DNA from 3 places in the Arthrobacter sp. U41 genome. Region 3 is predicted to be linked to each of the others. Evidence: riboswitches for the same ligand, from Rfam matches in the RefSeq annotation. Region 3 holds a riboswitch; each other region holds the start of a gene.
What was found. A riboswitch is a leader RNA that binds a small molecule or an ion and turns the genes downstream of it on or off. The one in region 3 is predicted to bind cyclic di-AMP.

Region 1: it holds a riboswitch for cyclic di-AMP, as region 3 does, so the genes downstream of both, ASPU41_RS16540 (M23 family metallopeptidase) here and ASPU41_RS20295 (NlpC/P60 family protein) in region 3, are expected to answer to the same signal.
Region 2: it holds a riboswitch for cyclic di-AMP, as region 3 does, so the genes downstream of both, ASPU41_RS16485 (NlpC/P60 family protein) here and ASPU41_RS20295 (NlpC/P60 family protein) in region 3, are expected to answer to the same signal.

Annotation. Positions count from the first base shown of each region.
Region 1 is NZ_CP015732.1:3,629,889-3,638,193, forward strand. It holds gene ASPU41_RS16525 (DUF3105 domain-containing protein) at 1-413, shown strand, start outside; gene ASPU41_RS16530 (hypothetical protein) at 444-701, shown strand; gene ASPU41_RS23765 (cytochrome c oxidase assembly protein) at 832-1,182, shown strand; gene ASPU41_RS23770 (cytochrome c oxidase assembly protein) at 1,173-1,610, shown strand; gene ASPU41_RS16540 (M23 family metallopeptidase) at 1,655-2,449, opposite strand; cyclic di-AMP (ydaO/yuaA leader) riboswitch at 2,458-2,646, opposite strand; gene ASPU41_RS16545 (TlpA family protein disulfide reductase) at 2,740-3,396, shown strand; gene ASPU41_RS16550 (four-helix bundle copper-binding protein) at 3,574-3,984, shown strand; gene ASPU41_RS16560 (M23 family metallopeptidase) at 5,014-6,408, shown strand; gene ASPU41_RS16565 (potassium channel family protein) at 6,745-7,617, shown strand; gene ASPU41_RS24105 (multicopper oxidase domain-containing protein) at 7,705-7,893, shown strand; gene ASPU41_RS16570 (multicopper oxidase domain-containing protein) at 7,916-8,305, shown strand, end outside.
Region 2 is NZ_CP015732.1:3,617,744-3,626,048, forward strand. It holds gene glgX (glycogen debranching protein GlgX) at 1-249, opposite strand, end outside; gene ASPU41_RS16465 (hypothetical protein) at 660-1,118, opposite strand; gene ASPU41_RS16470 (metal-sensitive transcriptional regulator) at 1,423-1,746, shown strand; gene ASPU41_RS16475 (heavy-metal-associated domain-containing protein) at 1,767-1,994, shown strand; gene ASPU41_RS16480 (heavy metal translocating P-type ATPase) at 1,997-4,312, shown strand; gene ASPU41_RS16485 (NlpC/P60 family protein) at 4,499-5,272, opposite strand; cyclic di-AMP (ydaO/yuaA leader) riboswitch at 5,277-5,455, opposite strand; gene ASPU41_RS23090 (heavy-metal-associated domain-containing protein) at 5,838-6,155, shown strand; gene ASPU41_RS16495 (hypothetical protein) at 6,507-6,977, shown strand; gene ASPU41_RS16500 (DUF305 domain-containing protein) at 7,118-7,738, shown strand; gene ASPU41_RS16505 (F510_1955 family glycosylhydrolase) at 7,814-8,305, shown strand, end outside.
Region 3 is NZ_CP015733.1:74,490-80,922, forward strand. It holds gene ASPU41_RS20265 (DUF3105 domain-containing protein) at 1-439, opposite strand, end outside; gene ASPU41_RS20270 (four-helix bundle copper-binding protein) at 601-1,014, opposite strand; gene ASPU41_RS20275 (hypothetical protein) at 1,167-1,667, opposite strand; gene ASPU41_RS20280 (F510_1955 family glycosylhydrolase) at 1,711-2,586, opposite strand; gene ASPU41_RS20285 (DUF305 domain-containing protein) at 2,671-3,303, opposite strand; gene ASPU41_RS20290 (hypothetical protein) at 3,457-3,924, opposite strand; cyclic di-AMP (ydaO/yuaA leader) riboswitch at 4,455-4,650, shown strand; gene ASPU41_RS20295 (NlpC/P60 family protein) at 4,654-5,421, shown strand; gene ASPU41_RS22865 (hypothetical protein) at 5,540-6,205, shown strand.

The sequences.
Region 1 (8,305 bases), on a different replicon from region 3:
CGTACACCGGGCTGTCCCGCAACCACGTCCAGACTGCAGTCGCCTATCCCCAGGAGCCCGGCGTCGGAGGTGACCATGCGCCGGTCTGGACGAACTGCGGAGTCTACACCGAACCGGTCAGCGAACAACGCGCCGTCCATTCCCTCGAACACGGCGCTGTGTGGCTGACCTACAAACCGGACCTGCCGGCGGCAGAGATCACCAAGCTCACCGATCTCGCCAAGGCCGAACCCTATCTCCTGCTCAGCCCGGACAACGACCAGAGCACCCCGGTCACCGCCACCGCCTGGGGCACCCGGCTGGACCTGCAGGACGCCGGGGACCCGCGGATCGCCGCTTTCATCGGCGCCTACGCCCAGTCCCCGAAGGCACCGGAACCCGGCGCCGCGTGCACCGGCGGAACCAACGGCTAAGCCCACCACGCGTCACGCAAAGGAAACCGCATGAAGAAGTTCCACAAGCCCAAAACACCGGCTGACGCCGAGTCCGGCTACCGCCGGCACAGGCGGTTCGTCCGGATCGGACAGGTTCTTATGGCCGCCGGCGCGCTGGTCGCCATCAGCCACTGGATCGCCCACCTGGCCGCTACCGGGCAGGGGCCCAGCCTCACCGAGGACATTTTCATCGGCTACCCCACCGGTGGTGTGCTGATCCTCATCGGCGCAGTTCTCGCCGGGCGCACCGAGACGAAAAAGCGCTGAGCATGCCGCCCCTGGATGTTGTCCTGACCTCCTGGACCCTGAACTGGCCGGCCCTTGCTCTGCTGGCCGCCGCAGCCCTGCTCTATGCCCGCGGCCGTGGCGCCGCCAGGCGGCGCGGGATCCGCTGGCCGTGGTGGCGGACCCTGACGTCTACGTCCTGGGCCTGGGCAGCTTCGCGCTGCTCAGCTTCGGGTTTACCGGTGTCTACAGCCACGACCTGCGTTGGGTCTTCACGCTGAAGATCACCTCATACCTGTTCATCGTCCCGCTGCTCGTCACCGCCGGCAAACCATTGACACTGGCCCGCGAGACGCTGGGACCGGACGGCGTGGAGCGGCTCGGATCATTCCTGGACCACCCGGTGATGCGGTCATTGAGCAACACCGCCGTTGCGGCGCTGCTGGGCCTGGGAATGTTCACCGTCTTCCTGACTCCGCTGTTCCTCCCCTGCGGACGGACCCGCTGTGGGACGTGGCCCTGACCGTTCTCGTTCCGCTGACAGGACTGCTGATGGTCGTACCGATCATCGAGGACGGACCGGCCAAGGCCGTCAGTGCGCTCATCATCGTCGAATTCATTTACGTGTTCATCGAACTCGTCGCCGACGCCGTGCCCGGGATCATGATGCGGATCAGTCCGCAGATCCTGGACGGGGCAACCCAGGCCCTGGCCGGGCACCCTGGCTGGCTGCCCGAGGCGTTGCGGGACCAGCAGCTCGCCGGGGACCTGCTGTGGTTCCTGGCCGAAATCGTCGACGTTCCCCTGATCATCCTGATGTTCGTCCGGTTCGCCCGCAGCGACCGGAGCGAAGCTATCTCCTTCGACAGCCTCACCGACGATCAGCTGGAAGCACTGAACCGTGAACACCTGAACGGCGCACACACACGCCCCGGCAACAGCGATGCGTAAAACCATCCCCCGCCCCGTTTGTCCGGGAGCCGCGGAAAGCCCTCTCAGATGAATGCGGCAGGATTGACCGTCCGGCCGTTGACCATAACCTCGAAATGGAGATGGCAGCCGGTGGAGTTTCCCGTCGTCCCCACACCGGCGATCAACGCGCCCCCAGCGACGACCTGCCCGACCGAGACACCGATGCTCGCCAGGTGGTTATACGTGGATTTCAAGCCGTTGCCGTGGTCCAACACGATCCTGTTTCCGCCGCCGTACTGGCTCCAACCCGCCTCGAGCACCGTCCCGGCTCCGGCGGCGAAGACGGCGGTGGAGCAGGCCCCGGTCAAGTCGATCCCGGTATGCCACTCCCCGGATGCCCCGGTCAGCGGGTTCACCCTGAGACCGAAGGGGGAACTGACATTCACGGAGGACAACGGCGCCCGCAACCCCACGCCAGGAACGGACGCCGCAGCCTGGCCAGCGCCCGGCCCGGTCGTTGCCGGAGTCCGGGCCGACTGGACGTTCGGTGCCGGTGATGCCCTCGGTGCAGGTGAGGAGCGGACGGCGGGCCGGTCAAAGGCCAGGCCGGCGCCTGCGTCGGCCGTGACCGCCGGCTGTTCAACTGCCGTTGCCGAGGCGGCGGGGCGTTCCCGGTCGGCGTCCAAGCGGTCCGGATCTGCCTGCGCCGCGGAGAGCACCGTCATGGCAATCAACCCCGTGACCGTCGCGGCCGCGCCCAGCCGCTGCCCGCGGCTTCCCCGGACGGCGGGCGTAAGGACGGCGGCCCGGCGCCGCCCCTGGGCAGGCGAAGACGTGGGAACGGCACGGCGGCGGCCGTGTATACGGTGGGAAGGCAAAACGCGTGTCCTCTCAGCGCCGGCGAAGTTAGCTGTCGGATTCGGACGAGTGGAATCTCCGGCCCGCCCCGCAAGCCGTCCCACAGGCGTGGACTCACAGGGCCGGCTTCACCCCAAGGCGCGCTATGGCGCCGTTTGAGGGTCCTCCGCCCCCGCCAAAAGACTGAAAGTTCATGGACCGCCGGCGGGGTTTGGCGAAGCGGCCTCACGCATACCCGTGCGGGGTATGTATTGCGTCAACTCTATCCAGCCTGGCCTCGAAGTTACAATTCCGTTATCAAAGGATAGCCATGCATAAACCTAGCCTCCCGACACCGTCGGACGCCGCTCCCCTGGCTCCGGAGACAATGCCGGGTTTCTCCCGGCGCCGTCTGCTGTCCTCAGCTCTTCTGGGCGTCCTGGCCGCCCCGGTTCTTGCAGGATGCGCCTCCGGCGATCCCCTCGCCCAGCAGGCCAAAGCCGGCGACAACAAGAACTACATCGCCGGGGACGGCTCCGTCACCGAATATGCCGCCGCCGAGCGGAAGCCGCCGGTGGCAGTAACGGGGGAACAGTACGACGGGACGGTCGTTAACTCCGGCGACTGGGCCGGAAAGGTGATCGTCCTGAACTTCTGGTACGCCGCAGGCGCCCCGTGCCGGCTCGAAGCGCCCCGGCTGGAAGCACTCTGGAACGAGTTCAAACCACAGAACGTCCTGTTCTACGGCTTGAACGTCCGCGACGAGGAAGCCGCTGTCGCCTTCGAACGGACCTTCGGAATCACCTACCCCAGCATGCAGGACAAAAACGGCGGCATCCTGCTGGCCATGACCCAGTACGTACCACCGCAGGCGGTCCCGTCCACCCTCGTACTCGACAAACAGGGACGGGTCGCCGCCAGGATCCTGGGCCTGGCCGATCAAAGCATCCTCAAATCCCTCATCACCGGCGCCGTAGCCGGAGGCTAGCCAGGAATCGGTTGCCCCGGATGCCCGGGGCCCAGAAGCGCATCGGCATCGGAAGGCCCTGGTGAAACTGCCCGCGCTGGCGGGCCGTTGGTGTGCAAGGGCGGCAGGGTTACTGTGGAGGCGGGCAGCCGGCGCCAGCCCGCTGCCCGCCTCACCACCAGCGACAGGAGCAACACCATGAGCCATCACATCGTTGCGATGCTTGACGCCTACCCAGGGGAGCTTGGTGGAATCGACAAGGACAAGCTCGCCGAATGCATCGCCGCATGCTTTCAATGTGCCCAGGCCTGTACGGCCTGCGCCGACGCCTGCCTGGGCGAGAGCATGGTCGCCGATCTGACCACGTGCATCCGCACGGATCTGGACTGCGCTGACATCTGTGCCGCGACCGGCAGCATTCTGTCCCGCCGGACCGGAACCAACGCCGACATCATCCGCACCGTTCTTGAGGCCTGCCGGGCTGCATGCGCCGCCTGCGCCGAGGAATGCGAGAAGCACGCCGGTATGCACGAACACTGCAGGATCTGCGCAGAGGCCTGCCGCAGGTGCCAAGCCTCCTGCACAGACCTTCTGGCAGTCCTGGCCTGATCACCAGCGATCCGCGCCGGAGTCCAAAAGCATGGCAGGCAACGGACACCGCGGGCCTGAACAATGCGCCCACGACAGATCCGGGCGGAAGTTCATCTTCAGTCCGGATAAGGTTACGTGATGCCCGGCAACGGTCCCGGCATGGCTCCTGAGGTCATTAAGGCTGGCCAGGGACCGGGTAAGGCAACGGGTACGCTCTGTGCGTCCGGCGCAGCCCCTTCAGGCACGGTGCCGCAGCCGCGTCTACTCGGGGCCTGGGCCTGGGCGCTCAGCGTTCACAGCGGGTGAAGCCGGCGCTACCTCTGCGGTGCCGCCTGCTTCTGCGGCGTCACTGAGCTGCCCGCGGTAGCGGACACGCCGGATTCGCCGCGTCATGGACACCATCAGCAGAATGACGGCGATAACCATGAAGGCCGTCATCACGAAGCCAAGAAGTCCGGGCGTAATCTGGTCAGCGGTCAGGCCAGTACGCAGCCCCCCATCGCCCGGGGCCGGAGACGGCGACGGCGAAACAGTCAGGACCGTGAGCCCGCGGACCAGAAACGCTGCCATCAAATTCGCCACCACGCCAGATTGTCGCCCGTTGCCGGGTCATGACAATGAGCAGGAGCCGGTTGGCGGCGTATGCGGGTACTTCCAGAGCCGGTGCTCATGACGGAGTGTTTCCTTGTCGGTTGTCGAGACGTGAATCAGGATCCCTGACCCGGCCCGATTTCGTCCTCCGGAGAGCCGGCGGGTTTGGACTCTGGGACTACTCAAACAATACCGGTCGGTCTGCGCTTGGCCGCTGCCGAAGCCGACGGCGCTACTTCGTTACTTCGTAACTTCATCGTAGATACGCGCCCGCGGTTTCAAAGCAGATATGTTTGCGTGTCGGGATACCGTCCGTCCCCGGCGGCGACCGCCGACCCGGAAACGATGGAATGATTCCCCCAGCATCCCTCCGGCGTGTCACCCGGCACCATCTGCCGGCCTTACGCAGACGTCCCGTAGTCTCGATCGGGTCCCCTGCTGTGAAGGTCATCAAGCATGCGTTCCATCTCCGGAGTTGTACCGGCTCCGTCCTCCGTCCCACCGCACGGCCGCCGACGGGTCCGGTTCGCCGCCCGGATCCTGGTGGCCGGTCTGCTGCTCACTGCCCTGGGCGGCACCGCGGCACAGGCGGAAAACCTGCAGGACACACAGTCGCAGCTGGAGGATCAAGCGGCACAGGTTCAAGAATCTTTGGAGTTCGTGGACTCGTCGCTCGTTACCACCGCTTCGCAGCTTGCCACCTACCAGGCCCGGATGCCGGCGGCAGAGCAGACGGTCGCCGAAGCGCAGTCCCGGGTGGCAGCCGCGGCCCGTGAAGTCGATGCATACACTCTGCGCATATCTGCCGCCGAACGGACACTGGCCGACATAGACCGCGAACTGGCTCAAAACCGGAAGGCGATGGCGGAGAGCCAGAAGATGGTGGGACAGATAGCCGCCGATGCCTACAAGCGCGGAGGCGTACCCCAGGACCTCAGCCTCTTCTTCGGCACCGGCGACCTCGCAGCAGCCGCGGACACTATCACTCACACCGAACAGGCCCTGAAGGCCCAGAATGCTGCCGCCGCCGGAACCCGGGACAAGAGAGCGGTCGACGAGAACTCTCAGAACAGGCTCGCCGCCGTGCGCCAGGAAATTACGAACCTGAAACAGCAGGCCGAGACGGCCTTGAAAGCTGAGCAGGCCGCCCGGGCCGAAGCCACCGCGGCCAAAAAAGACCTCGATCAGCTGATTATATCGACCGCGGCTACGGCACAAGATCTGGCCGCCAAGAAACCCCGGATCATGGCGGAACTGGCGTCCGTCAAAGCCCAGCAGCAGGCCATCGCGGCTCAAATTGCCGAAAATCAGCGCCGTGAACGCGAAGCCTGGCTGGCCGAGCAGGCCGCGAAGACGCAGGCCGCCGCCCGGGCCCCGGAGGGGCAGAACCCCGCCCCGCCGCAGACTCCGGCGCCAGGCGACGCTTCCTCGTTCGGGGTCAGCCGCCCATTTGGTGCGGGAGTTCCGGTTACGTCCGGCTTTGGCTGGCGCGCTACTCCCCCCGGGACGATCGATTTCCTGGGGACCGGCAGCTACCTCCACTCCGGTATAGATTTCGGGGTTGGCTGCGGCACTCCGGTCTATGCTTCGGCCGCGGGAACGGTCACAACTGCCGGCTGGACCAGCGGCGGTGGCGGATTCACCGTCATGGTTTCCCACGGCGTGGTCCGAGGTGACGCACTCACCACGATCCTCTACCACAACAGCAGCGTTACCGTATCGACCGGGCAAAGGGTGGACAAGGGCCAACTGATTGCGTACTCGGGCAGCAGCGGAAATTCCACGGGATGCCATGCTCACTTCGAAACGTGGCTCAATGGATCGCCTGTGGACCCCATGGGCCTTCTCTGACCCATCCCGGGCGGCACGCAGACGCCAGTGGTCACTCCGCCGATAAATACCGTCTCATGACGGGTTGGAGATGCCGTGCGAGTTCCCCACGCACGCGTCCTGAACTCCGAGCACGGCCCTTCTAGAACTGCCGGAGATTTTAGGTTGGAGGGGTGATACTGCCGGTATGTACAGGACGTGGTTCCTTGGCCTGAGAGCATCAAGAACTTCCGCTCCTTTCGCCGCGGGATTGAGCATGTGAGCGCGGAGATCGAAGCCGACAATTTCGGTACTGCTTTCCGGGGTTCTTCGCTCTTCGCCTCACAAATTCTCTAGTTGAATCAGGAGTTGCAGGCCATGGAATGGATCTTCACCCTTCTGGGAATCGGCATCATCGGGCTGGGTGCAAACGACGTGTTCCACACTCTCCTGCATCCCAGCGGACAGGGCCGGGTCAGCCGCCTCTGCATTGATACGGTCTGGCGCGTCGCTCACGCTCTGGGCAGCAGGTTCCTCTCGGTCGCAGGGCCCGCGGCGGTCGTCGCGGTGATTGTGCTGTGGGCGGCCTTGCAGGCGGTGGGCTGGGGGTTGATCTACTTCCCGCATGTTCCACAGGGCTTCGTATACGCCGCCGGGGTGGACGAGTCCCGCTACGGCGATTTCGCGGAAGCCCTGTATTTCTCGGTGGCTGCGCTCAGCACCGTCGGCTTTGGCGACGTGGTCGCTATCGATCCGTGGATCCGGATGGCATCTCCGCTTGAATCAGTCATTGGCTTCGGCCTATTGACCGCGGCCGTGACGTGGTTCATGCAAATTTTCCCGGCCCTCGGACGTCGTCGGGGATTGGCTATTCGTCTGTCGCTTCTGGACCGGGCAGGTTACGCCAAAAGCGTCGGCGACGCTGGCCCTGGCGCCACGACCTGGACGCTGGAGTCGTTGGCCGTCGACATTGTCCAGATCCGGGTTGACCTGTTGCAGACACCCGAGTCGTATTACTTCCGCGAAACCACACCCGCGACATCGCTCGGGGTCTGCATCGCCCAGGCCGTGGCCTTGAGCGAGGAGGCCGGACGGTCCGTGGACCCCGGCGTCCGGTTGAGCGGCAGGGTGCTCCGCGAAGCCATCGAAGACCTAGCCAATCTTCTGCGCGCCGGCTTCCGACTCTCCGGGTCCACGCCGGAGGAGGTCTTCCGCGCCTATGCGGCGGATCACAACTATGACTACACCTGACCTGATGCCCGCAGCCGTAAGCCCCACGGCACTGCACCGGCGGGATATGGTAAGTCTACTGATGACCCTCACGAAACCCATGAACCCATCCAGGCTGACGGGGTCGCCGGAGTCGACTTCACCCCCGTCCAGCCCGGTGCCACAACCGAATACCCCGCCTACGAACCCGGCCACGCAGGAACTTTCGCCTATCACACACACCAAACCGCTGAGCAGGAACCACGCTGGGCTGGTCGGGCTGATCGCCATCCTGCCCAAGTAGGTCCCTGCGAATAACAACCCGCAGGCGGACCTCGCCTTGACCCTGCAACAGTCCAACCCCGCCAACGACGACGGCAAAACCGTCAGCGAAGGCGCCGTAGCAGTACCCAAACCCGACGAGCGGGGCATGTTTCCGTTCGGTACCATTAACGGCACAACAGGAGACGCCTCCGGCGGTCCGATCAACATCAATCAGGGAGACCTGGTCCGGACCCGCCTCTACAATGCCTCCGGAATGTCCCACTCGATACACCTCCACGGGATGGACATGACACTCGTGGACATCAACGGCCACCCGACGGAACTGTGCACGGCCGGTGGATATGAAAGTCCCTGCAGCCCTTACCCCTGGTCGTGCAGCACCTCACGGGAACCCAGCATCAAGACGGACAGGCAGAACACGAGTGTCTTCGTACGCGAGCAGTTC
Region 2 (8,305 bases), on a different replicon from region 3:
GAGCCCAGCGGCGGGCTCATAGGGGCCGTCTACGCGGTATCCGTATCGCTGACCGGGCCCTATCCCCGGCAGGTAGCCGTGCCAGATGTAACCATCAACTTCGGCCAGTGGGACACGGATCTCGGCGCCGGAGGCATCCACAAAGCATAATGTCACCGCCGTCGCTGATTCGGTAAACAGGGCGAAATTGGTGCCGCTTCCGTCAAAAGTTGCCCCCAGTGGATAGGGGGCTCCCGGCCAGACCTGCATCTTTCGTCTCCCGCTTTTAAGGACCCACGGACATGCGAACGCGCCGCACCGGACGACGGCCCGGCGGACGGGTATCGGCCTCGCCTGCACCGGGACGAATGGTACCGGCCAGTACTGCGTAGGAACAGTACTCTGTCATCTTCCAGGAGCCCAGCGGTATCTGGCAGGCCCGGACCTCGCTGCCACCTCCGATCAACAGGGGCGTGTCGGGGGGAAAGTCTCTTGGCGGCACTGCTCTTCACCCATCTGCGGTCGACCCTGCGGAAGGTGCTGAGACGTCTCCTTCAGCCCGCCTTGACGCCGGAATCCTGATGCTGTGGCCGGACGCCATACGCTCCCAAGCCGGATACTCTCCGCACAAGAGCCACGCCCACGCTACATTCCGCGGGTATCCCCATATTCGGCAGGAACTACCCTAAGTCCGGCGTGCGACGGCGCCCGATCGTCCTTATTATTATCCCTGCCAGACTCCCGCTGCTCATGATGATAAGGGCGGTGAGGCCGAGATAGTAAAGCACAGCAGCGGACTCCGGCGGGCCCGAGGAGGAATCGGCGGCCGCACCGATCGACCACCAATAGCCCGCGGTCACTGTGGTCCAGACAGCACCGGTGACGCTGACCAGCCAGGACAGCCCTGAGAACCAAGGCTTCTCCACCCGATATGAAAGAGCCGTGGCCAGTACAGCGGCGCCGGCGGTCGCGAGCACCAGGCCGCCGACGAAGTACCGCCCGGCCAGGACGCCGGCCAGGACGCAGAGGCTTCCGACCAAGACGAGCCGCCGGGGTCCGAGTGGCATCCGGGAGCCGCCGCCGGGCGTCTCCTCCTCGGGCTGATGTGGGCCACGCAGCGTTGCATTCTGGTGTGTCATGGCGTTTCGGGTCCTCTGTTGGGGTGAGCCCCCGGGTCTTCCGTTCGGATGACCGGCGTTCAAGAAGGCATCACGGCTCATTGTTCCAATGCTCAAACACTACAGAGGTGGCGGCATCGGGGTGGCCATTGCGTTCGGCACATCTGCATCCTGGACGGGACGCCCGGTCCGCCAGCCGGCCTCTCTCGTCGCTGCGCGAGAGCTAGAGGAGCCCCTCCCCGCCGATTCGCCCGTTGAGCCTTGGCAAGTACTTGATTAGATACCCCTAGGGGGTATACTATTTGGAATGTCATAAGGAGCTGCTGTGAACCACACTGTCGAAGATGCCACTGTCGCGGGTGCTGTCCCGCCTCACGGATACACCGCAGACAAAGAGGCGTATCTGCGAAGGCTCAAACGCATCGAAGGTCAGGTGCGCGGGATAGCCCGGATGGTCAGCGAGGACTCGTACTGCATCGACATCCTGACCCAGGTCGCGGCCGTCAACAAGGCCCTGCATGCGGTCAGCATCGGGCTGCTCGAGGAACACATCGGTCATTGCGTCGTCAGCGCCGCGGCCGAATCACCAGAAGCGGGGGACGCGAAAGTCAAGGAAGCAGCGGACGCGATCGCGCGTCTGCTGCGCTAGGAATTCAGGAGAAAATCATCATGAGCATCAACACCACCGTCAATATTTCCGGCATGGACTGCAGCCACTGCGTCGCTTCCGTGACCGAGGAACTTCAGGAACTCGACGGGGTCCAGGAGGTCGCCGTGGAGCTGAACAAGGACGGCATCTCCGTTGCCACCATCACCTCGGCGGCCGAGCTCGACCCGGAGAAAATCGGCGAAGCCGTCGCAGAAGCCGGCTACGTCGTCGTGGCTGCCGGGGCCTGAGTATGGACTCCGGCACCCTGACCAACACGCGCATCATTGAACTGGACATCCAGGGGATGACCTGCGCTTCGTGTGTCGCCCGGGTGGAACGGAAACTCGGAAAACTCGACGGAGTCCAGGCCAGCGTCAACCTGCCCCTTGAATCCGCCCAGGTCACGGTGCCGGATGCCATTACCGACCAGCAGATCCTCGACACGGTTGCGGCGACCGGATATACGGCCCGGCTCAAGGCCGCGCCCGATGCAGACCGTGCGGCGCGGGACGATGAGGACGCTGTTCCTGACCTGTCCGATGACGGGCCAAGTGCACCGGCCGCCTCAGCTTCCCTGCGCCCTCGACTTCTCCTGGCTGGTGCCCTCACCGTGCCGGTCGTCATCATTTCCATGATCCCGGCCGCCCAGTTCCCGCACTGGGGCTGGTGGGCCTTTGCCCTCAGCCTGCCCGTGGTCACCTGGGCGGCGTGGCCTTTCCACCGAGCCGCGGCCATCAACGCCCGGCACCTTGCCTCCACGATGGACACACTGGTCTCCATCGGGGTGGGGGCAGCTTTCCTGTTCTCCAGCTGGCAGCTGTTTACCGACCCGTCACTGACCGAACACCCTGGCATGGAGATGAGCGCCCACACCCTGTACTTCGAAGTCGCCGCCGTCGTCACCACTTTCCTGCTGCTGGGCAGGTACCTTGAAGCCAACGCCAAACAACGCGCAGGCAATGCGCTGAAAGCACTGTTGAATCTCGGAGCCAAGGAAGCCACCGTCCTCCGCGACGGCGTCGAGTCTCTGATCGCCGCCGACCGACTGCAGCCCGGGGACGTCTTCCTCGTCCGCCCGGGGGAAAAAATCGCCACCGACGGGTTCGTCGTCGAAGGGCACAGCGCAGTCGACGCCTCGCTCATCACAGGGGAGTCGCTGCCGGTGGAGGTCGGCGTTGACGACACGGTGACCGGGGCCACCATCAACACCAACGGCCGACTGCTCGTGAAGGCCACCCGTGTCGGCAGCGAAACAACACTGGCCCAGATGGGGAAACTCGTCAGCCAGGCACAAAGCGGCAAGGCGCCCATCGCCCGCCTCGCGGACCGGATCAGTGCTGTCTTCGTCCCGATCGTCCTCGCCATCGCCGCGGTCACCTTTACCGTGTGGATGCTCTCCACCACGGACCCGCAGGCCTCATTTACCGCCGCGGTCGCGGTCCTGGTCATTGCCTGCCCCTGCGCGCTGGGTTTGGCCACTCCGACGGCCCTGCTGACCGGCACCGGCAGGGGTGCCCAGCTGGGCATCCTGATCAAGGGCCCGCAGGTCCTTGAAGACACCCGGACCGTGGACACTATCGTGCTGGACAAAACCGGTACCGTGACGACCGGACGGCTGTCCGTCGCGGGTATCCACAGGTTCTCCGGGCCCGCCAAGGAGGAGCTCCTTGCCCTGGCCGGTGCCGTCGAAGCCGCGAGTGAACATCCCATCGCAAGAGCCATCGCCCGCGCGGCCAAGGGCGAAGGGCCGCTGATGCCTGTCACCGGCTTCGAGAGCGCACCCGGCGGAGGCGTCCGCGGAACGGTGGACGGACGCAGGGTGGTCGTCGGGCGGGCCGGGTGGCTTCAGGACAACGGCATCATCCTCGCAGCCGACCATCACGCGGCCCTGCAAACACAGGAAGGAACCGGCGCCACTGTCATCTGGGTCGCGGTCGATGGCCGGCCCGCGGGAATCATCAGCCTCACCGACACGGTCAAAGACGGCTCCGCCGCCGCGATCACCCGACTCAAAGCGCTGGGGCTCAGGCCCATCCTGCTGACGGGAGACAACGCCGCCGTCGCGGCGATCGTTGCCGCCGACGTGGGCATCCCGGCCCAGGATGTCCTTGCGGGGGTTCTGCCGGAAGGCAAAGTGGACGCGGTCCGGAAGCTGCAGGCTTCCGGGGCCATCGTGGCGATGGCAGGCGACGGCGTCAACGACGCCGCAGCCCTGGCGCAGGCTGACCTGGGCATTGCCATGGGCAGCGGGACGGATGTTGCGATCGCCGCGGCCGACCTGACGGTGATGGGGAACGACCTCGGCCAGGTGGCCCAGGCCATCGAGCTGTCCCGCCGGACCCTGGCCACCATCAAGACCAACCTGTTCTGGGCTTTCTTCTACAACGCCGTCGGGATCCCGGTCGCCGCGTTGGGGCTGCTGAACCCGATGATCGCCGGCGCCGCGATGGCCGCCAGCTCCGTGCTGGTTGTCAGCAACTCACTGCGCCTGCGCCGCTTCGCCGGGACGACGATCCAGGATCCGGCAGCGCACGAGCCGGCCGCCCGGCCGGTGGCCGTCCGCTAGCCCGGCGAACGAGGAGAAGTCTCAGGACCGGAAGTTCCGTCGATCAAACTGCAAGGCTCTGTTCCGGGCTCCAGGGGATCTCATGCCGTCCGGAGCCGGCTGCAGGTATTCCCGGGCCGCAAACGCGCAAGGGCCGGTGATCTGCTGCCCCCAAGGCAGCAACTCACCGGCCCTTGTGGCATGTTTCTAGGCGCCGGCGCGGACGAACGTGACGGGGCCGGTGGCGGTCAGCCACGACAGCGGATGCACGACGGTCTGGTTCTTGCCGTTCATGCCGGAGCTGAGGACCTGGCCGTTGCCGACGTAGATGCCGATGTGGCCCGGCTGGATGACCATGTCACCGGGCTGCGCATCACCGACGACCTTTCCGTAGCTCTTGAACTGCAACGGGGCCAGATCCCCGACAGGGATACCTGCAGACCCCAAGGCCTTTTCCACCAGGGCCGTGCAGTCCTGGATCGTGCCAAGCTGCGCGTAGGCGGCGGAAACCATTGCGGCGTTGACGCCGCCCGCCGCCGGAGCGGCAGCAGGGGCCGTGGCGGCCTGCGGCTGGACGGTGATGCGGGGCTGCGTCTGGACGCCCCCTCCGGCCCGGGCCGCCACCGGGGCAGGCTTCGGCGCCTGGACAGCAGGCTTCGGCGCCTCAATGACCGGCGCCGCGGTGGTGGTGACGGCGGGGCGTTCAAAGGAAATCCGGACGCTGGAGTCAGCGCTGAGCTGTGCCGGGGCCTGGCTGGACACCTCAAGAGTCGAGGCGGGGGCCGAGTCCCGCTGTGCCGGGGCCTCTGCGGCCTGGGCGGCGATCCCGCTGGTCAGAACGAGTCCCGACGCGGCGGCGATGACAGCGGCTTGGCGTCCCGCCCCGCCGGCGTTGTCGACGATGGTCTTGGAAATCGTCGCGAGGGTGCTGGTCTGGATGGTAACCGCGCGGTGGCGGCCCGGATTTTTGCGTGCGGACATGAAAGGAGCCTCTCCCAATGCCTGCGGGGTGAGCTGTCGGATTCGGATGGGAGACACCCGGCTGCGGTCTGCATAACTGCAGGGCGCGGCTTCACCCCAAGGCCTGCCCGAAGGCGAGCCAAAATGTGGTTTCCCCGTCTCTGCCGGACGATTTTGCGAAAGGATCCCGGGCAGCGGCAGAGTTAGGCAATCGGCTCGGGAGTGCCGTTTCGGAGAAATCCGGCACGGATTCGACCGTACGGTAAAACTGATGGCATGTCACATTCAGGTAACAACAGCGGGCCGGCGGCCGCCCCTTCCCGCTCCGGATGCCGTGCCGGTTCCGGGGACGGTCGAAATGAGCGCGGAATCCTGCTGCGGCCGGCGCGGATCGGCGGGGATCCAGCACATGTCCAGTGGCGCTGCCTTGTGGCGGTGCCCGCTTCCTTTGCAAGAAATACCCCTTGGGGGTATATTTGGTTTGTTGTCAGTGAAGTGGTTTGTCCAGGCCCGCGGACCCGCCGGCCGCTACAGCCGTTCATCCCCAGCATCCCCATCACGCCTTTCTGCAAAGGAACGACCTGACATGTGCACATCAGATATTCGGACCGAATTTTCCCTTTCCGCCGCGGATTCCTCTGGCCGCAGCTGTTGCGGCCCCGATGCCCGCGCACAGACGCTGGCCCCGGTCGAGGGCTTGGACTACCTGATCGAAGGACTTACTTGCGGGCACTGCGTTCAAACGGTTGAAAACGCGGTCAGGGCCGTGGACGGAGTGGAGTCGGCGACCGTCGAGCTCGTCGCCGGCGGAGTATCCCGTCTGACCGTCGCCGGAACAGTTGCCCTCACCGCGGTCCGGGATGCGGTAATCCGCGCCGGATACAGCCTCGCCAGCACCAGCTAATTCAGCGGCCGCCGAGACGGGCAACCATTAATGCGGGTGCTCAAGGAGGGTTTGCCTGCGGGGAGCGACAATTGACGAGGAGCCAGGTAACCCACAGAACTTGGGCTACCTCATCCACGCCTGCTACAACACCATCTCCGACCCCCGCCGGGGTGGTCTTCGCCAACGTCGCGTGCTCCCACTCGTCGGTGCCGTAATGATGTCAGTCCCACAATCGGCGGGGTACCGAATGCCCCGCGGCTGCACCGGATGAAACTCAGCCCTTTACCGGTTTGTTGAACCCATCAGACGCCGCGGCCCGCCCGGCCCGGTACCCTTGAACGAAGTCAACCCGCACGGAAGGAGAACCTCATGACCGACGCTTTATCCCGCCGCGTTACGTCGTTCCTCCGCCGCGCGGGCCTGCTGGCTGGTCTGCTGGCCATCATTGCCGGGATCTTCGGCATGCACATCATGACCGGCTCCCACATCATGCCGGCATCGGCCGCCGTTCCGGGCGCGGAGATGCCGCAGGTGATGCAGTCTCCGGCCACGGAACACACATCCCGTGCCCCCGGCGCCGCGCCGGCTATAGACAGTTCACCATCAGGGGGCACGACGTCCGTCCAGGGACTCTCATGCGTTGATCTTGGCGGGTGCGCGATGATGTCCGCCATGGATGCGTCGTGCATCCCGTCCCCCGGCAACGCGTCTCTGGCAGCCCCGCCACCTGGCCAAACCCCTTTTGCAGTCGTGGACGATGCCGCGCCGACCCCTGGCTCCATCTACTCCTACCTTCCGGGAAGTCCTTCACCGGGCCAGCTCTGCATCAGCCGGACGTAAGCGGCTGATCTGCGCCGTGTTCTGACCGGCGCATGAGCCCTTACCCTGACGCGCCCTGCCGGGAACTCCGGCCTGATTGTCGTGCGTGTCACCAAACGACGGCGCCCCGCGTCGGTTGATGTCTTCAAGGACCTCTTTTCATGAAAAAATTTCTGACAATCCCAGCGACCGCCCTCGTCGCTGCCATCGCGCTGGCAGGATGCTCCGCCAGCCCCAACAACTCCAGCGGCGGCAGCATGCCGGGCATGAACCACGGCAGCTCCGGAATGTCCTCAGGCTCCGCCTCGACGGTTACCGGGAACCACAACGCGGCCGACACCATGTTCGCGCAGGGAATGATCCCCCACCACACGCAGGCCGTGGAAATGAGCGACATTATGCTCAAGAAGCAGGGCATCGACCCGAAAGTGAGTGCTTTGGCCACAAAGATCAAGGCAGAGCAGGGCCCCGAGATCGACCAGCTGACCACGTGGCTCAGCGACTGGAAGGAATCCTCCCAGATATCCGGCAGCATGTCAGGCGGCGGCATGTCCGGCATGATGAGTGGCGATGACATGGCGAAACTGGACGCCGCGCAGGGGACCGATGCGGCCAAGCTCTTCCTGTCTCAGATGATCACCCACCACGACGGCGCAGTCATGATGGCCCAGACCGAAAGCACCGACGGGAAGAGCCCGGACGCCGTGCAGCTCAGCAAGAGCATCGTCACTTCCCAGGAAGCGCAATTGAAGGAAATGAAGGACCTGCTGGCCGCTCTCTAGCCGGCATCCTCAGAGGCCGGTCCCGCCCAGGGGCCGGCCCACTGCCCCTTGTTCCTTCCGATCCCTGGAGTTCCCGTGTCTTTCCCACCCACATCCGGCCGTCGCCCGGCGGCGATCCTGGCCGCAGCAGCCGCCCTGGTCCTGTCCCTGGCAGCCTGCGCCCCGCCTGCAACCCCTGCGTCCAATACCGCGTCAGCAGGTACCGCGACCGGTCGGCCCAGTTCCCACGTCCATGGGCTGAGCGTCAATGGTGAAACCGGCCAGGTACTGCTGGCAACGCACGAGGGCCTGTTCGACGTTTCCAAAAAGCTGGCCGTGAAAATCGGACCCACCAATGACCTCATGGGCTTCACGGCTGCCATGGACGACGGCGTGTTCTACGCTTCCGGACACCCCGGCGCTGGCTCAGCCCTTCCCAGTCCTCTCGGTCTGGTCAAAACCAGCGACGGCGGTAAAACGTGGGAGAAGCTCTCCCGTCAGGGTGAATCGGACTTCCATGCGCTCACCGCCACCAAATCCGGGATCGTGGCCTTCGACGGGACCCTGCGCACCAGCACCGACGGCACC
Region 3 (6,433 bases):
GTTCGGTGAGCGCGTTGATTTGTTCCTGCGGCAGGGCGGGTGTGTAGGTTATCCAGACGGCACCGTGCTCGAGGGAGTGGACGGCGCCTTGTTCGTTGACGGGGGCGGTGTAGACCGCGCAATTTACCCATCGTGCTGAGTGGTCGCCTCCCACGCCCGGCTCCTGCGGGTACTGCACGGCTTCCTGCACATGGTTGCGGGACAGATTGTCATAGGTGCTGACACCTTCGATTGGTTGTTTGGCTGCTTCGGCTAGCGCGTTGCGTTCCTGCACTGCTCCGGTGAGGACGATGGCTACTGCGGTGATGATGGCGGCGAGGACGAGGCCGAAGCCGCCGTAGAGGAAGGTTTTGGTTCTGCGTTCTTTCGCCTTTTGCCTGGCCCGGATGCCGGACAGTATGGCCTGGCGTTCATTACGCAGCTTCTTGGCATTGCTCATGATGTTTCCTTTGACAGGGGTTGTGCTGGGCGGAGTGTACATGTCGAGGTTGTTGCTCTTCACGGCCGCACAATCCGTCGGGAGCTGAGTGAAGACGCACGCTTGCTGAGGGAGAAGCTGAGGGCCCGCCCGGTGGCGGGCCCTCATCGGTCGGGCTCCAGTCAGCCCAGGGATGCGAGTAGTTCGTTGCATGCCGTTTCGCAGCGCCGGCACGCTTCGGCGCAGATCCGGCAGTGCTCGTGCATGTTTTCGTGCTGTTCGCATTCTTCGGCGCAGGCTCTGCAGGCAGTGGCGCAGGCCTGGAGGACGGCGCGGGTGATGTTGGCGTCGTAGCCGGTGTGGCGGGAGAGGATGTTGCCCGTTGTGGTGCAGATGTCGGCGCAGTCCAGGTCGGTGCGGATGCACTTGGTCAGTTCCGCGACCATGTCCTCGCTCAGACAGGCGTCGGCGCAAGCGGTACAGGCTTGTGCGCAGTCGAAACAGGCCGCGATGCATTCGGCCAGTTTGTGCGGATCGATGTCGCCAAGGTCCTTCGGGTAGGCATCGAGCAGTGTGTGAGTGGTTTTGTGGGTCATTGTGCTCTCTTTTCCGGTAGGGGTTACTTGGCTGGGAATCACTGTCCGAACCCGCGCGCATTTTTGCGCAGTGGTCCGGGCCTGTGTTGCTGCGTCCCTCCTTTCGCTCCTTGTTGCGGTCGTGCGTTTCGTACGCGGTGACCTGGCGGGTATCAGTGATCTTTCTGGTCGGAGATCCTGTTGTGCAGGTGGACCTTCCGGGCCCGGTCCCTTGCGTGGTGGGAGGTGTGAGCGGCCCGGGAGCGGCCTGCGGCCTTGAACAGGTCCCCGGCCCAGTCGAACTCTGCAGCGGCAGCGAGGTAAAGGCCCTCGTCAAAGAGCCGACGTCCGATTTGATGGCGTGCCTGGGCTTCCCTGACCTTGGTGTGTGCTGTGCGGAGGGCTTTCTCCTGTGCCCGGGCGGCGTCCGGCCACCTGTACAGGCGCTGGTAGGCGTAGCCGAGCACGAGCAGCGCACGGAAAGGGTCCTGGGAGGCTGCAAGCAGTGCCTGGGCTTCGTTGACTGCTTCCTCGCCTCTGCCCAGGAGGGACAGCACCCAGACGCGGTCCGGGTCGTTGCAGCCGTCCAGCCGGGCTTCCAGCGCGGCCCGGTCCACCACGGCGTCCTGCAGCGTCGCCGGGTCCACGAACCAGATCCTTTCCTGATGCTCCATCAGTGAGCCGCCTATGTTGCCGTGATCATCGTCCCTGTGGTGTTCATCGGACGGCGTCCGCGGCCCGGAAGATCGTTCCGCCGTCGGTGGAGACGACAAGCCCTTCGGTGGTCGCGGCCCAGATCCATGGTTTGCCTTCGGCTCCCTTGACGGCAGTTATCGCCTGGACCTGTTGCTCGATCGAACCGGTCTGTATCCAGGTGCTTCCCGCGTCTGCTGAATACTGGACTGCACCACCGGGTTCAACACCGATGACTTCGGTGCCGCTGGCGAACGCCGCGAACTGGATGACAGGCGCCGCGGGGACCAGGGCCCAGGTTTTGCCGCCGTCGGTGGAGCGCTGGAGCCCGTCGCGGGTGGTCGCGAGAACCGTGTCGGCTTCGGGGGTTCCGGCCAGCACGGCGGGGACGAAGTCGACCTGGGCATCGGCCCACGTTTTGCCGTAGGGGCTGGTCCGCAACGTCCCGTCATAGGCGACGATCCCGGACTTGGTGGCGGCGAGGGCATGGAAGTCAGATTCGCCCTGGCGGGAGAGCTGTTCCCAGGTTTTTCCGCCGTCCACGGATCTGATCAGGCCCATCGGGTTTGGCAGGTCCGAGCCGGGGCCGGGGTGCCCTGAGGCGTAGAAGACGCCCTGGCCAGCTGCGGCTGTGAAGCCCATCAGGTCATTAGTGTCCCCGATCTGGGTGGCCGGGGATTTGGTGACGTCGAACAGTCCTTCGTGGGTGGCGAGCAGCACCTGGTCGGTTTCGCGGTTCACGCTCAGGCCATGGACGTGGGAGCTGGGAAGGGCGAAGGCGGCGCTGGACGGTGCGGTGGTCGTGGACCCGGAGGAGCAGGCGGACAGGATGAACATCAGGGCCGCTGCCGCGGCGAGGCCGGCCACGGGCCGGTGTCGGGTTAGAAAGTGCAGGGGCACGGGGACTCCAAGAAGATGGCCGGGAAATGGTTGGGGAGGGCACCGGTCCCAGGGGGAGGGGCCGGCGCCCTTTGGGTGTGCTGGCTACAGGGTGGCCAGCAGGTCTTTCATTTCCTGGATCTCGGCTTCCTGGGCGCTAACGATGTCCTTGCTGAGCTGGACCGCGTCGGCATTCTTCCCGTCAGTGGTCTCGGTTTTGGCCATCTCTACGGCGCCTTCATGGTGGGCGATCATCTGGGTCAGGAAGAGTTTCGCTGCCTCGGTGCCCTGCGCTGCCTCGAGCTTGACCATGTCGTCCTCGCTCATCATCCCGGACATGCTGTGCCCGGAGGGCATGTTCGTCGGCATCGCGGTGGACTGGCCCCAGCTCTGAAGCCAGCCGGTCATTTTCCCGATCTCGGGCCCCTGGGCGTCCTTGATCTTCGTGGCCAGATCCGTCACCTCGGCGGGGATGCCTTCCTTCTTCAGGATGGTCTCACTCATCGTCACGGCCTGGGCGTGGTGCGGGATCATCATCTGAGCGAACATGGTGTCCGCATCGTTGAAGTCGGCAGCAGCTGCCGGGGCTGAGCTGGTGGACGTTGCCGTGCTGCCGCCGTAGTTCATGCCCGGCATGCTGGTGGAGTCCGAGCTGCCGGAACCCGTACCGGCGGAGCAGCCGGCCAGGGCGATGACTGCGGCAAAGGCGGCAGCGGAAATGGTCAGGGTCTTCTTCATGGAAATCAGGGTCCTCAAAAGTATCAGCGGCGCTGTGGAGCGCCTCCGTATTGCTGCAGTGGCGGCCGCGCCCACAAAAAGGACGCGCCAGTTGATGCGTGCAAAATAGCTGGACTGTTGCGCCCAGGGCAGGCCCGGCGCAGTAATGCTCGTTTACGTCCGGCTGATACAGAGGTCACCGGGGGAAGGGCTGTCCGGTGAATAGGAATAGTTCGTGCTGACAGCGGCCGCGCCGCCAAAGTCCGGCGACGCGTACGGTGCTGTTCCCGGCAGCGGCGCGGTCAGAAAGGTGTTCGCCGGCGCGAGCACGCAGGCAGCACCCCCGGCCGACATCTCCGGGCACGCGCCGGCCGACGAACAGGACGACGACGATTCCGCGGCCGCCACCTGCATCGCCCCGGCTGCTGGTTTTGCGGCACCGTGGCCGGAGTGGCCGGTGCTGTCATGCAGCTGCGTCAGGGCGCTCCCGGTACCTGCCGCGGGCATGGCGTGCGCCGCGGTGCTGTGGGCTCCGGTCATGATGTGCATGCCAAAAATCCCGGCGATGATGGCCAGCGCCGCAGCCAGGAAACCTGCACGGAGAAGGTACGTGATGAGGCTTTCGCGGGATGCCGTTGTCACGATGTCTGCTCCTTTCCGTGCAGGGCCGATGCTATTCCAGCGTACCGGCAGGAGCGTTCCGGCCGGTCAGCACTTTTGTTTCAACGCACCTGGGAGGCATTGAGTTTCCCCCGACGCAGCAGCAGCTGCGCGCTCAGTCCCATCATCATCGTGGACCCGGATGTCTTAAACAGTCAGTTGCTGGCCAACGTGTAGCCGGCGGCTGTGACAGCCGCCGCCAACCGCGGCGCTGCCGGCCGTACCGTCCACAACCACCAGCGAACGGCCGCCCGGGACGAGCTGCACAGAGGCAGATTCCACGCCCCCGAGGGCGGAGACGGCCTTCCCTACCGGCTGAGGCCCTCAACACCGAACTCAACAGCGGCACCGGCAGCTGCCGGGGGGCAGGGGCTTCCGTGGACGCAGCGAGGGGCAGTTCGGGACGGATTTCAGTTCCGCACATGTCAGATGCGCCGTTACCGGAATGTGACAAACATTGCTGGGGTGAAGTACGGTCTAAGTCGTGCCGGTTTCTCCTTGAGGCGGCACTCCCGAACAGATTGCCTAACTCTGCCGCTGCCCGGGATCCGTTCGCTTTTCGTCCGGCAGAGACGGGGAACCCATTATTGGCCCGCTTCTTGCAGGTCTTGGGGTGAAGCCGTGCCTGGTGCACTTTTGCGCCTGACGCGGCCGGGTGCCTCCCACCCGAATCCGACAGCTAACCTCGCAGGCAGTGGGAGAGGCCCCTACATGCCCATGCGCAAAACTCACGGCCGCCGCCGCGCGGTCCCCCAGACCAGCACTCTTGCCGCACTAACCACGTCCGTTACCGCGAAGGCCGGCGGCGCAGGCCGCCAGGCCGCTGTCTTCGCAGCAGCTTCCGGTCTCGTGCTGACCAGCGGTATTGCTGCCGCCCAGGCAGCCGACGCCCCCGCCCAGCGCGAAGCTGAACCGGCCGCCAACCTCGAAGTCGCAAGCCAGATACAGGCCCCGCTGACCGCCGATGCCACCATCCAGATTTCCTTCGAGCGCCCGGACGTAGAAACCACGCCCGCTCCCGTAGCGGAAGCCCCGAAACCTGCTGTGGAAACCGCGAAGGCCGCGGTGCCCGCGGTCTTCGTAACGACGTCTGCACCCGTCTCGGCCAAAGTCACCGTCACCCCGCCTGCGCCCGCTCCGGCTCCCGCCCCCGCAGCCGGTGACATTAACTCCATTATGGTGTCCTCCGCCTACGCTCAGATCGGCATGATCCAGGACTGCACGCGGCTGGTCGAAAACGCCCTCAACGCCGCTGGCATCCCCGTCGGGGACCTGGGCCCGATGCAGTTCATGAACTACGGCACCGTGGTCACCGACCCCCAGCCCGGTGACATGGTCATGCAGCCTGGCCACGTAGGAATTTACGTCGGCAACGGCCAGGTCCTCAGCTCAGGCCTGAACGGGAAGAATGAAACCGCTGTGCACCCTCTGACCTGGATGACGTCCAAGGGTGCCGTCACCTTCGTCCGCGCGGGCTAACAAACCACTGAATTTTGCCCTGCTGAGCAGCACGCGCAGCGCCACGCCGCACCAACCTCCGGTGTCGGCGTTACGGCTGCCTGGTCTCACGCACCCGAAAACGAAGGACTCACCAGACATGACCGTTCAGAACGACCTCAGCCGCGAAGACATTGCCTCCTATGAGGCAGAGCTCGCGAAACGGACTCCCTCGCTCTACTCGCGCTACATCGGCGCGATGCTTTACTTCATGGGCGCGGCCCTTATCGCCGGCGCCGTCGTGCACTATCCGGTGAACCCGGGCCTATACGCGATCATCTGCGTCGTCGGTGCGGTCGTGTTCCTCCTCGGCACCATCGTCAACGAGTTCGTGCTCGTCGATGAGCGACCGCTGCTGGGCCGGGCCATCTCGCTCGTCACGTTCTCGCTCCTGCTCTCCTTCGGCGTTGGCCTGGTCGGCGGCGGCATCCAGCACTTCGAACAGTTCCCCGAGCGCAGCGCCTGGATGACTCCGATCGGCCTGCTGATGTCGTACGTCGCGTTCATCGCCAAGGACGCCAAGGGCGGCCTGCGCCACCTGGTCAGCCCGTTTGCCGCAGGTGTCGTGTTGGTCGCCGGCCTGACGTGGTTCGGCATGTCCGCCCTCGCAAGCACCCTCGACTCCCAGGGCCACAGCCACGACTCCACGCCGGCACCGTCGCAGGCACCCGCGGAGGCTCCGACCAGCGAAGACCCCACCCTCGACAAACCGACAGATGCCCCCGCGGCGCCCGCACCCGACACCCACACGTCGCACAGCCACTAACGCCAAGCCCGGCAAGCTCAACCGAACATTCGTGGGCCCGGCGCCTCGGTCCGCCTGCTGCCAAGCCCCATCGGTAGAGAGTGGGCACAGAGACCCCTGGGGTGTCGGCGACTTCCCGGAGCGGTATTCCCTGGTTGAGGAGCTTTTGGGATGAGCGGATCTTGGCATCCGTCATTGATGCGTTTGCGACACAGAAGGGCCGCGTATAGGCACGCGCTGCGTCCGGCA